3 regions of the Pseudomonas sp. TH04 genome follow, and region 1 is predicted to be linked to each of the others. Evidence: predicted binding sites of a transcription regulator. Region 1 holds the regulator's gene; each other region holds the start of a gene.
What was found. Region 1 encodes sigma-54, which starts transcription at its own class of promoters, with help from an activator protein. Its sites were predicted from a motif close to ANTGGCATNNANNTTGCTNT; they were not measured.
Positions count from the first base shown of each region.

Region 2: the regulator sigma-54 is predicted to act here: its motif matches at 1,749-1,768, upstream of glnA (glutamate--ammonia ligase).
Region 3: the regulator sigma-54 is predicted to act here: its motif matches at 2,276-2,295, upstream of JFT85_RS23370 (circularly permuted type 2 ATP-grasp protein).

Region 1 is NZ_JAEKEA010000001.1:2,534,548-2,538,962, forward strand. Features, by position in the region: gene lptA (lipopolysaccharide transport periplasmic protein LptA) at 1-140, shown strand, start outside; gene lptB (LPS export ABC transporter ATP-binding protein) at 140-865, shown strand; gene JFT85_RS11435 (RNA polymerase factor sigma-54) at 1,050-2,543, shown strand; gene hpf (ribosome hibernation-promoting factor, HPF/YfiA family) at 2,619-2,924, shown strand; gene ptsN (PTS IIA-like nitrogen regulatory protein PtsN) at 2,937-3,401, shown strand; gene rapZ (RNase adapter RapZ) at 3,404-4,261, shown strand; gene JFT85_RS11455 (HPr family phosphocarrier protein) at 4,278-4,415, shown strand, end outside.
Region 2 is NZ_JAEKEA010000001.1:3,162,083-3,166,497, forward strand. Features, by position in the region: gene thiI (tRNA uracil 4-sulfurtransferase ThiI) at 80-1,534, opposite strand; gene glnA (glutamate--ammonia ligase) at 1,868-3,274, shown strand; gene JFT85_RS14210 (DUF6124 family protein) at 3,343-3,582, opposite strand; gene JFT85_RS14215 (chorismate mutase) at 4,012-4,415, shown strand, end outside.
Region 3 is NZ_JAEKEA010000001.1:5,177,936-5,182,350, reverse strand. Features, by position in the region: gene JFT85_RS23375 (alpha-E domain-containing protein) at 1-829, opposite strand, end outside; gene JFT85_RS23370 (circularly permuted type 2 ATP-grasp protein) at 834-2,243, opposite strand; gene JFT85_RS23365 (ribonuclease E inhibitor RraB) at 2,657-2,998, opposite strand; gene JFT85_RS23360 (hypothetical protein) at 3,211-3,447, opposite strand; gene JFT85_RS23355 (START domain-containing protein) at 3,551-4,156, opposite strand; gene JFT85_RS23350 (YkgJ family cysteine cluster protein) at 4,198-4,415, opposite strand, start outside.

The sequences.
Region 1 (4,415 bases):
AGCAGATCGCCCAGGCCGGTCGTGCCACTGGCGCGAAGATCGGCACTCCGAAGCCGCGCATCGACATGGTTATCCAGCCGAAGCAGAAAGAAGGCGCCGCCCAGCCTGCGCCCAACCCCGCTGCGAAGAAGGCGAACTAATGGCAACCCTGAAAGCCCAGCATCTGGCCAAAGCTTATAAAAGCCGTCAGGTCGTACGCGACGTCAGTTTATCGATCGACAGCGGCCAGATCGTTGGCTTGCTTGGCCCCAACGGCGCCGGCAAGACCACGTGCTTCTATATGATTGTCGGCCTGGTCCAGGCGGATCAGGGCCGTGTCTTGATCGACGACCTGGACGTCAGCAACCAGCCGATGCACGGTCGTGCACGCGCAGGTATCGGCTATCTTCCCCAGGAAGCGTCGATCTTCCGCAAATTGTCGGTAGCAGACAACATCATGGCGATCCTCGAGACCCGCAAGGAACTCGACCGTGACGGCCGCCGCAAAGAGCTGGAAAGCCTGCTGCAGGAATTCCATATCAACCACATCCGCGACAACCTCGGCATGAGCTTGTCCGGTGGTGAACGTCGTCGTGTGGAAATCGCCCGCGCCCTGGCCACCGCGCCGAAATTCATCCTGCTGGATGAACCCTTCGCCGGTGTCGACCCGATCTCGGTCGGCGATATCAAGCAGATCATCCATCACCTCAAGGCCAAGGGTATCGGTGTATTGATCACCGACCACAACGTCCGTGAGACCCTGGATATCTGTGAAACGGCTTATATCGTCAACGATGGCCAGCTGATCGCCGAAGGCGACTCCGCCACCATCCTGGCCAACGAACTGGTCAAGGAAGTGTACCTGGGCCACGAGTTCCGCCTGTAAGCACTGTGGTGTCTGGCCGTTCGCCAAAGCGCGCGGGAGTCAATAAAAACCTCTGGTTTTTTATTGTTACCGCGCTCTAGGCAAAGCCCCCGACATCAGGCATATAATTTGCTTATGTTTGGCGCTCACGCGCCCTGTCGTGGATGGCGCATTGCGCCGGCGAATAAGGTGTTAAGCCCCTGCCATGAAACCATCGCTAGTCCTGAGAATGGGCCAGCAGCTGACGATGACACCGCAGCTGCAACAGGCCATCCGCCTGCTCCAATTGTCGACCCTGGACCTGCAACAGGAAATCCAGGAGGCCCTGGAGTCCAATCCGATGCTCGAACGCCAGGAAGAAGGCGACGACTTCGATAATGCAGACCCGCTGGCCGACAACATCGAGCAAAAACCCAACTCCGACGTGCAGGAACCTTCCTATCAGGAAACCGCCCCTACGGTGGACAACCTTGAGGAAGGCGAATGGAACGAACGCATTCCCAACGAGCTTCCGGTGGACACCGCCTGGGAAGACGTTTACCAGACCAGCGCCAGCAGCCTGCCCAGCAATGATGATGACGAGTGGGACTTCACCACCCGCACCTCCGTCGGCGAAAGCCTGCAGAGCCATTTGCTGTGGCAATTGAACCTGGCGCCGATGTCCGACACCGATCGCCTGATCGCCGTGACCCTGATCGACTGCATCAATAACCAGGGTTACCTCGACGAGACGCTCGAAGAGATCCTTGAGGCTTTCGATCCGGAACTGGACATCGAACTGGACGAAATCGAAGCCGTCCTGCACCGCATCCAGCAGTTCGAGCCCGCCGGCATCGGCGCCCGCACACTGAGCGAGTGCCTGTTGCTGCAACTGCGCCAACTGCCCGCCAAGACCCTGTGGCTCGCCGAAGCCCAGCGCCTGGTCACCGACTACATCGACCTGCTGGGCAGCCGCGATTACAGCCAGCTGATGCGCCGCATGAAGCTCAAGGAAGACGACCTGCGCCAGGTCATCGAGCTGGTACAGAGCCTTAACCCCCGCCCGGGCTCGCAGATCGAGTCCAGCGAAGCCGAATACGTCGTTCCCGATGTAATCGTGCGCAAAGACAACGAGCGTTGGCTGGTGGAACTGAACCAGGAGTCGGTGCCTCGCCTGCGCGTCAACCCGCAATACGCAGGTTTTGTGCGCCGTGCCGACACCAGTGCCGATAACACCTTCATGCGCAATCAGTTGCAGGAAGCGCGCTGGTTCATCAAGAGCCTGCAAAGCCGCAACGAAACCCTGATGAAAGTGGCCACTCAGATCGTCGAGCACCAGCGCGGCTTCCTCGAATATGGTGACGAGGCCATGAAACCCTTGGTCCTGCACGATATCGCTGAGGCGGTTGGCATGCATGAATCGACGATTTCCCGGGTAACCACGCAGAAATTCATGCATACCCCACGGGGTATTTATGAGCTGAAATACTTTTTCTCCAGCCACGTAAGTACCTCCGAAGGCGGCGAATGCTCGTCCACGGCGATCCGCGCGATCATTAAAAAACTGGTTGCCGCGGAAAATCAGAAAAAGCCGTTGAGTGACAGCAAGATCGCTGGTTTACTGGAGGCACAAGGCATTCAGGTCGCCCGTCGAACCGTCGCCAAGTACCGCGAGTCCCTCGGGATCGCGCCTTCCAGCGAGCGTAAGCGTTTGATGTGACGGGCGGGCCATAGCGTTCCAGTGGCAGGCGCTTTTGCCTGTCGCTTTATGCACTGGCAACGAAGGAGAAGCTGTATGCAAGTCAACATCAGTGGACACCATGTAGAAGTCACCCCTCCATTGCGCGAATATGTCGAGCAGAAGCTGAAACGACTCGAGGGTCATTTCGACAAGATCACCAATGTGCAGGTCATCATGAAGGTCGATAAGCTTCAGCAGAAAATTGAAGCGACCTTGCAGATACCCGGTGGCGAAGTGGTCGCCAATGCCGAGCATGAAGACATGTATGCATCGATCGATGCCTTGACTGACAAGCTTGACCGCCAACTTAAAAAGCATAAGGAAAAGCAGCAGAGCCTTCTTCAAGGCACTGGCCGCTAACACTCCCCACCCATGATTCGACTTGAAACCATCCTGACCCCCGGCCGTTCCCAGGTGAACGTGCCGGGCGGCAGCAAAAAGAAAACCCTCGAAAAAATTGCCAATCTGATCGGCCGTGAAGTGCCCGACCTGGATACGCAAGCTGTCTTTGAGGCTCTGATCGCCCGTGAAAAGCTTGGTTCTACTGGCTTTGGCAACGGCATCGCGATTCCTCACTGCCGCCTGCAAGGCTGTGAGTCTCCAATCAGCGCCCTGCTGCACCTAGACGCCCCCATCGATTTCGACGCCATCGACGGCGCCCCGGTTGACCTGCTCTTCGTCCTGCTGGTCCCGCAAGCCGCCACCGATGCGCACCTGGAACTGCTCCGGCAGATCGCCAGCATGCTCGACCGCAAGGAAGTACGCGACAAACTGCGCAGCGCCGACAGCAACGAGGCGCTCTATCAGGTTGTCCTGGATGAACAAAACGGGCAGTAATCATGCGTTTGATCATCGTCAGCGGCCGCTCCGGCTCGGGTAAAAGCACCGCCCTCAACGTCCTTGAGGACAACGGTTTTTATTGCATCGACAACCTGCCCGCCGGTTTGCTGCCGGAGTTGGCGGAGCGTGCATTGATCCACACCGAGCTGGCGCAGCCCCTGGTTGCCGTCTCGATTGACGCCCGCAACCTGCCCAGCCATCTTCAGCGCTTTCCGCAATTGCTTGAGGAAGTACGCGCCAAGCATATCAATTGCGATGTGCTGTACCTGGACGCCGATGAAGAGACGCTGCTCAAGCGTTTTTCCGAAACCCGTCGCCGCCACCCCCTCAGCAGCCCTCACCGCTCGCTGGCCGAAGCCATCGAGGACGAGACCACGCTGCTGGGACCGATCATTGATCTGGCCGACCTCAAGATCAACACCACCGGCCTGAACCTGTATCAATTGCGGGATGCCATCAAGCTGCGCTTGCTGAACCAGCCAGAGCCTGGCACCGCATTTCTGGTCGAGTCGTTTGGCTTCAAGCGCGGGATGCCGGTGGATGCCGATCTGGTGTTTGATGTGCGCTGCCTGCCCAATCCTTACTGGAAGCCCGAGCTGCGTGATCAGTCCGGCCTTGATCAGCAGGTGGCCGAGTACTTGGCTGCGCAACCGGATGTCGAGGAGATGTTCCAGGACATCTCCAGCTACCTGCTCAAATGGTTACCGCGCTTTGCGGCAAGCAACCGGGCTTATGTCACCATTGCCATCGGCTGCACCGGCGGCCACCATCGCTCGGTGTACCTGACCGAGCGCCTGGGCCAGGTGCTGCAACAAACCCTCAAGAACGTCCAGGTTCGCCACCGCGACCTTAGCTGAAAGGAACACCCCCGCGATGCCCGCTCTGGAAATTGAAATCATCAACAAGCTGGGTTTGCATGCCCGAGCCTCCGCCAAATTCGTCGGCGTCGCCGGGCAGTTCCCCTGCCAGATCCGCGCAGGGCGAACGCCGGAATCCATGGTAGACGGTAAA
Region 2 (4,415 bases), 630 kb from region 1:
AGTCAGGCCTTGCCGTTACAGCTTGACGGCAGAGTCGGGGGGCCGGTGACGCAGGCCACAGGCAAACAGCCCCGGGCTCTTAGCTCGGTCGATAAACGCGCACATTGGCATGCCCCTCACTGAGCAAATGGTGGGCATGCAGGCGACTCATCACGCCTTTGTCGCAATACAGCAGGTACTGACGGCTGTTATCCAGTTCCTTGAAACGCGCGTTCAATGCGTAGAACGGCAGCGTTTGCACGTCGACGCCAGCGATTTCCAGCGGCTCATCTTCGGCGGCATCCGGGTGACGGATGTCGACGACAATCTGGCCGGCCAGGGCTTCACTGACTTCTTCGATTTGCACGTCTTGGCCCAATTCGTCGATTACGCGATCGATCGGCACCATTTTAGCGTTCTCGAGCGCACGCTCCAGAATCGCCATGTCGAACTGTTGTTCTTCGTACTCCACGCGGTTGCGCTTGGCGTGGGTCTTGGGGTTCACCGAAATGACCCCGCAATATTCAGGCATGTGCTTGGCGAAATCCGCCGTGCCGATTTCTTCGGCCAGGTCGATGATGTCCTGCTTGTGACTGGCGATCAGCGGGCGCAGCACCAGCTTCTCGGTCACGCAGTCGATCAGCGACAGGTTCGGCAGCGTCTGGCTGGAGACCTGGGAGATCGCTTCACCGGTCACCAACGCGTCGATCTGCAACTGATCGGCGATTCGGGACGCAGCGCGCAACATCATACGCTTCAATACTACGCCCATATGACTGTTATCGACTTTGCCGAGAATTTCACCCAGCACTTCCTCGAACGGCACGCTTACAAATAGCACGCGTTGGGAGCTGCCGTACTTCTTCCAGATAAAGTGCGCGACTTCCATCACGCCCAATTCATGTGCACGCCCGCCCAGATTAAAGAAGCAGAAGTGGCTCATCAGGCCGCGGCGCATGATCTGGTAGGCCGCCACCGTGGAATCGAAACCGCCGGACATCAGCACCAGGGTCTGTTCCAGGGCACCCAGCGGGTAGCCGCCGATGCTGTTGTGCTGGCTGTGAATCACAAACAACCGTTGGTCGCGAATTTCCATGCGCACTTCAATTTGCGGCGCTTTCAGGGAAATTCCGGCGGCGCCGCACTCGCGACGCAGCTTGCTGCCGACGTATTTCTCGACGTCCATGGAGCTGAAGGTGTGCTTGCCGGCGCGCTTGCAGCGCACCGAAAAAATCTTGCCTTCAAGCTCATTGCCAAAGTGCAGCTTGCACTTCTCGGTGATGTCGTCGAAGTCGCCCAGCGGGTACTCATCCACCTGCAGGAAATGCGCGATGCCCGGCATGCAGCTCAGGCGCTCGGTCATGTCCTTCAAGGCTTTGGCATCGGTGATACGGGTTTCCAGCTCGAGGTTGTCCCACACGCCATTCACCACCACAGCCGGGTCCAGGTCACGGAGCACGGCACGGATGTTCTTGGCCAATTGACGGATGAAACGCATCCGTACCGGTCGGCTTTTGATGGTGATCTCGGGGAACACTTTAACGATTAATTTCATGGAAACAGCGCGCGCCGGGCCTGCTGAAAAAGGGGGGCGCGGATTATAGCGGAAATCGCTCAAGGTTTAACCAGTTAATATGCATTACACACGACGCGCACCAAAACGGGTCATTTACGTCAATTAACGCTACATTGCAGTGCGTGATTTATTCCGTTTCGGCGGATTGCACCGTTATAGGGGCCATTTTGAGGCAAAAAGGCCATGTTGGCGCACTGGCATGCAATTTGCTCTCTTGTGAGGCAGGTTGCCTTGGTCGAGTATTCGCGCCGGCATCACCCACATTCTAAGGGCTAACTCCACTATCCAGCCCGAAGCCACCCGGAGGACACCATGTCGAAGTCGGTTCAACTCATCAAAGATCATGACGTTAAATGGATTGATCTGCGCTTCACGGACACTAAAGGTACTCAGCACCACGTGACCATGCCGGCTCGCGACGCGCTGGATGATGCTTTCTTCGAAGAAGGCAAAATGTTCGACGGTTCCTCCATTGCCGGCTGGAAAGGCATCGAAGCTTCCGACATGATCCTGATGCCGGACGACAGCACTGCCGTTCTCGACCCGTTCACCGAAGACCCAACCCTGATCATCGTCTGCGACGTGATCGAGCCTTCGACCATGCAAGGCTACGACCGCGACCCACGTGCGATCGCCAAGCGCGCCGAGGAATACCTGAAGTCGACCGGTATCGGCGACACCGTATTCGTAGGCCCGGAGCCAGAATTCTTCATCTTTGATTCGGTCAAGTTCAAGTCCGACATCTCCGGTTCCATGTTCAAAATCTTCTCCGAACAAGGTTCGTGGATGTCTGACCAGGACATCGAAGGCGGCAACAAAGGCCACCGTCCAGGTATCAAAGGTGGCTACTTCCCAGTTCCGCCGTTCGACCACGACCACGAAATCCGTACCTCCATGTGCAACGCCATGGAAGAAATGGGCCTGGTCATCGAAGTTCACCACCACGAAGTGGCGACTGCCGGCCAGAACGAAATCGGTGTGAAGTTCAACACCCTGGTGGCCAAGGCTGACGAAGTTCAGACCCTGAAGTACTGCGTACACAACGTGGCTGATGCCTACGGCCGTACCGCTACCTTCATGCCTAAGCCACTGTACGGCGATAACGGTTCGGGTATGCACGTTCACCTGTCCATCGCTAAAGAAGGCAAGAACACCTTCGCTGGCGAAGGTTATGCCGGCCTGTCCGACACTGCCCTGTACTTCATCGGCGGTATCATCAAGCACGGTAAGGCCCTGAACGGCTTCACCAACCCGTCGACCAACTCCTACAAGCGTCTGGTGCCAGGTTTCGAAGCACCGGTAATGCTGGCCTACTCGGCGCGTAACCGTTCCGCTTCGATCCGTATTCCTTACGTGTCCAGCCCACGCGCTCGCCGTATCGAAGCACGCTTCCCGGACCCGGCAGCCAACCCATACCTGGCCTTCGCTGCCCTGGTCATGGCTGGCCTGGACGGCATCCAGAACAAGATCCACCCTGGCGACGCCGCCGACAAAAACTTGTACGACCTGCCGCCTGAAGAGGCCAAAGAGATCCCACAAGTGTGCGGCAGCCTGAAAGAAGCCCTGGAAGAGCTGGACAAGGGCCGTGCGTTCCTGACCAAAGGCGGCGTATTCAGCGACGACTTCATCGATGCCTACATCGAGCTGAAAAGCGAAGAAGAAATCAAAGTACGCACCTTCGTACACCCACTGGAATACGAGCTGTACTACAGCTGCTGATCCGGTAGCGCTGCTTAACGTGGCGTAACGAAAAGACCTCCTTCGGGAGGTCTTTTTTTGCCTGGCGTTTAGCGAGCCGGGGCGTGGCGGTCGAGCAGTTTGCCAACCATCAAGGTGCCGAGAGCACTGAGCTGATGAATCGCCAGGACGGTATCGCGGTGTTTGCCTTCCAGCGCCTCTGACAAATCAAGCAACAAGGTGCTGACCGAGGTAAAGGCTTCGAAGCTGTTGACCAGCAGGGACTCGTCGTCGCTGCCAGAGTCGATGGTGAAGACGGATAGAGGTGGATTTGGGGTTGCTTTGAACATGTCTTAACTTCCTCGAATGAGGCCGCCATCGACTCGCTACTAAACGATAGGGTGGCAGCTATGCGCAGGTTAGTAGACCGGGGAAGTTAAGCAAAAGCCGGCGCACCCGAAGATGCCCTACGCACAGCCGCCATAAAGGTCGGAGTGGTACGACTTAACTTAACCCTCAGGCTACTAAACCTGATCGCTGATGAGCAGCGACCGAGCAACCTTAGAGACGACAAGCCAGCCGTACAAGCCGGCGGATTCTGGCGCACCTGTAGGCAAGCACGCAAGCTAAGGTAGCCTCTGGCTGACACTGCCCAAAATCTGCAAACCCAATCAAAATGTGGGAGCGGGCTTGCTCGCGAAGGCGGTGTATCAGTTAATGCATCGGGTGACTGACACACCGCCTTCGCGAGCAAGCCCGCTCCCACAAGGAGATCTACGTTGAAACATAAACTTGCATTCGCCCTGTTGTTCGCCTGCGCCACAGCCAGCGCCGCGCCGCCCACCCTGGAGCCTCTGCTCAACAGCATCGCCGAACGCCTGGAGATTGCCGACCAGGTGGCCCTGAGCAAATGGGACAGCCACAAGCCCGTAGAGGACAGGAAGCGCGAACAGGAAGTGATCGCCAGCGTGGTCGCCCAGGCGCCCACTTACAAACTCGACCCCGCCGCCGCCGAGCAATTTTTCTCGGCACAGATCGAAGCCAATAAGCTGGTGCAATACACCCATCTGTCCGACTGGCAGTTCCAGGGCAACGCGCCCGACGACCCGCGCCCAGACTTGGTCAAGCAAATTCGCCCGCAACTGGACCAACTGCAAAAACGCCTGCTGCAGCAACTGGCCGA
Region 3 (4,415 bases), 2.6 Mb from region 1:
GGCGCGCGTCCATCTCGGCGGCCAGGCGCTGGGCCGGGCGGCCGTTGAGGCCGGGCAGGCTGGCGAGGATCTGGTCGATCTCTTCGCTGCAGGCCCGCAGGGAACGCGGGACGTCTGCGCGTAACAACAGCAACTCGGCCACTTGCCGGGCGCCGGGTGCGTCGCGGTAAATCTCGGTGTAGGCCTCGAACGACGACAAGGCGCGCAACAAGGCGCTCCATTGATAGTAGGCGTGGGCCGTGCCGTCGGTGACGGTGGCGGCTTGGTCACCGGCCATTTCATAGCGCGCATCGAGCAGGCGCAGGGTGTTGTCGGCGCGCTCGATAAAGGTGCCCAGGCGAATAAAACGAAACGCATCGTTACGCATGATGGTGCCGTAGGTAGCGCCCCGGAACAGGTGCGAACGCTCCTTCACCCATTCACAAAACCGGCTCATGCCGTAGAGGCTCAGCCCTTGCTGGGCGATATCGCGAATATCCAGCCAGGTGGCGTTGATGTTTTCCCACATGTCGGCGGTGATTCGCCCACGCACCGCGTGGGCGCTGGCCCGTGCGGCGCCGAGACAACTGTAGATGCTGGCCGGGTTGGCCGCGTCCAGCGCAAAGAAGTGCAACAGGCGTTCGGCGTGCAGTTCACCGTGGCGTTCGTGGTAATCGTCCAGCGTGCCGGTAATCAACAACGGCATGGCCAATTCATGCAGACCATCGCCGCGCCCATCCTGGGGCATCAGCGACAACGAATAGCTGACATCGAGCATGCGCGCGAGGTTTTCCGCGCGCTCCAGGTAGCGCGACATCCAGTACAAATCCGAGGCAGTTCTACTCAACATGGCATCAGTCCTCGACCACCCAAGTGTCTTTGGTGCCGCCGCCCTGGGACGAATTGACCACCAGCGAGCCTTCACGCAGCGCCACACGGGTCAAGCCGCCGGGAACGACGCGGGTTTCCTTGCCGGACAATACAAACGGCCGCAAGTCGATATGGCGCGGCGCGATGCCGTTTTCGACGAAGGTCGGGCAGGTGGATAAACACAGGGTCGGTTGTGCGATATAGGCGTGGGGCTTGGCCTTGATACGGGCGCGGAAGGCTTCGATTTCCGCCGTCGTGGAGGCCGGGCCGACCAGCATGCCGTAGCCGCCGGAGCCTTGGGTTTCCTTGACCACCAAGTCCGGCAGGTTGGCCAGCACATGGGAGAGTTCATCGGGCTTTCGGCACTGAAACGTCGGAACGTTCTTCAGAATCGGCTCTTCATCCAGGTAAAAGCGGATCATCTCGGTGACGAAGGGGTACACCGACTTGTCATCCGCCACCCCGGTGCCGATCGCGTTGGCCAGTACCACATTGCCCGAGCGGTAGGCCGCGAGCAGGCCGGGCACGCCAAGCATCGAATCCGGGTTGAAGGCCAGCGGGTCGAGGAAGGCGTCGTCGAGCCGCCGGTAGATCACGTCCACGGCCTTGGGGCCGTCGGTGGTGCGCATGAATACGCGGTCGTCGCGCACGAACAGGTCGGCACCTTCTACCAGTTCCACGCCCATCTCCCGGGCCAGGAAGGCATGTTCAAAAAACGCGCTGTTGAAGCGCCCCGGGGTCAGCACCACCACACTTGGATTATCCAGCGGGCTGGAGCTTTTGAGGGTGTCGAGCAGCAGGTTGGGGTAATGATCAATCGGCGCAATGCGCTGCGCCGCAAATAATTCCGGGAACAGCCGCATCATCATCTTGCGATCTTCAAGCATGTAGCTGACACCGCTTGGGGTGCGCAGGTTGTCTTCCAGCACGTAGTAAGTGCCATCGCCATCGCGTACGAGGTCGACTCCGGAGATGTGGGAATACAGATCGCGGTGCAGGTCCAGGCCCTGCATTGCCAGTTGATATTGCTCGTTGGCCAGCACCTGCTCGGCGGGGACAATGCCGGCCTTGATAATGCGCTGGTCGTGATAGAGGTCGGCGAGAAACATGTTCAGCGCCTTGACCCGTTGAATACAACCACGCTCGACAATCCGCCATTCACTCGCCGGAATACTGCGCGGGATCGTGTCAAAAGGGATCAGACGCTCAGTGCCCTGTTCATCCCCATAAAGGGTGAAGGTGATGCCCGCGCGGTGGAACAGCAAGTCGGCTTCACGCCGGCGCTGCGCCAGCAGTTCGGGCGGCGTGTCGGCCAACCAGCGGGCGAACTCGCGGTAATGGGGGCGGACCTGCCCTGCCCCGTCGTACATTTCATCGTAATAAGTGCGGGTCATGCCGTACTCCTTGTCACCCGGGCGCAAGCACTGTCGCAAGGCCCGTGCCATCGGCATAAACACTTAAGAATCAGCCAGTTAAATAACCTACAAAATCTGACCGCACCGTCCTGGTGCGCAGAATGCCAGCGCGCATGACGCGCGCTTCATCGCAATGCAGGCTTTGACTATCAACAGCATAGTCAGAGTTGATTTCACTGCCCGGCCCCGCCTGCGGATAATCACCCCCATCGGCTGAACAGGTTTGTTTCCTGAGATTTCAGCGAACCTCTCTTCCCTTTGAGCCACCCTGTTCGGGTGGCTTTTTTTTGTGCACGAAAAGTGCTCGGTACTTTCGGAAAATTTCAGACAGCACAAACAAAATCGGCCGACCCAAAGGTCAGCCGATACGCTGCGTTGCTCATAAAATCCAGCTACATGGGTAACCCACGCACCTCCTGCTTGACGCCCCACCCTTCGATGATTCCGCCCAGCGGCTCGACCACCGCTTCAAAGTCCTGCTCGAAGTCTCCTATACCGTCGTAGGTTGCGAACATGATTTTGCTCAGCTCCAGGTACCAGGCGCCATCATCGCGCGCGCTGACCTGGGCATTCAGGGATTCCCCGCGAAATCGACCCGCAGCCCTGCGCGCCCGTTCCTCATCCGGGAATATGGCGTAGAACTCAATGGGGTGAAAACGCGAGAAGTCAAAGCCGCCCTCTTTCATGCGGCGCAGTACGTTGGTGCTGATGTCTTCTTGATAGGCTGTGCTCATGAAACGTCCTCCTCAAACTGATGGATAGACTTTCCGTGCTTCCCGAAGCCCGCGCCCTACTGGCGCGGGTACCACGGCAATGACATGACCGCGGGAAAACAAGCATGTAGCTGACAAGACCAGACCTTAGCGATTCATTCGCTGATCTCAGTTGCAGAGTAGCGCGAAGCTTTCACCTCCACCAGAGGGTTTGAAGGGCATACAGGGAATGTTCAGGCGGCGGGGGAGATGTCGAGAATTTGAATGCTGTTCTGGTCTTTGAGGATCTTGACCGTAGGCTCGGGCTTGCGGCCCTCAAGGTCATTAAGGTCGAGTTCGGCGGCCACGGGCACCAGCTTGTTGCGAATCATGTGTGCCGCATCTTCGAGGCTGGGTTTTTGCGCGCAGGCGAACTGCTCCACGGACTGTACGCCGTGATCATCAACGAAGGTAATCTGCCACTTTTGCATCGGTGCCTCCTCGATAAAACCCGTGTCTGGGCTTACTCATATCTGGACCTTGAGGGACCGGCAAACGTTCCACTCAAGGTCGGAGGCACCTGATTAATTGCGCTTATTTTTCAGCGTGTGCTTTCAAGGCTTTCAAGGTGTTGAACGGCGCGTCCACCACAAACTTGTTGGCCAGCCACGACGGCACACTGCCGCCTGGCTCGGTGTGCACCTGGTAGGTGACTTCGGTCTGGTTGTCGCCTTTGGGCACCAGCTTCCAATAGCCGTCGACCTGGGCAACGCGCACGTAGCCTTTGACTTCCGGCTGATAGGTCGGCACTTCCAGCAGTTTGCGAGTCACAGTGCCATCGGCGGCCTTGGACGTGGTGATCTCAAGGATCGAATCGCGGTCGGTGACCGGGAACGGTGCCTTGAACTGGGTGTAGGTCCAGCTCTTGTCACCTTCGGTCTTGAGCAGTTTTTGCGATTTGCATTCGTGAATCCAGGAGCAGGCACCGGCCACGTCTTCCTGCAGGGCCTGGATCTTGGCGACGGGCGCCTTGATCAGGGTTACACCGCGATACGCCTTGTATTTGGAACCGGCGACTTCGCTCAGGGACACCTTGATACCGTCTTCGTCCTTGGCGACTTGCCAATCTTCCGCCTGGGCAGTGGCCGCAAATAACACCGTAAAACCGCACAACACAGCCATTCGTTTCAGCGAACCCATTGTTGTATTCCTTATTGTTGAAGTTCCGATAGTAAAGCCCATCAAGCCGCCGTCATCTGCTCCCACCAGCCGATCAAGCGGATCGCATCGGCTTGATCGTGGCCACACACCTCAAGGTCTGCCTTGAAGTCACTGCACACCGCTGGTCGCTCCGGCTGCCCGAACAACAGGCATAGCTGTTCGACCGACAGGTGCAGGCAGCGTTCGCCTGCCGGTTTGCCGTGGGGCATTCCAGGTAAGGGCGAACTGATAGAGGGGG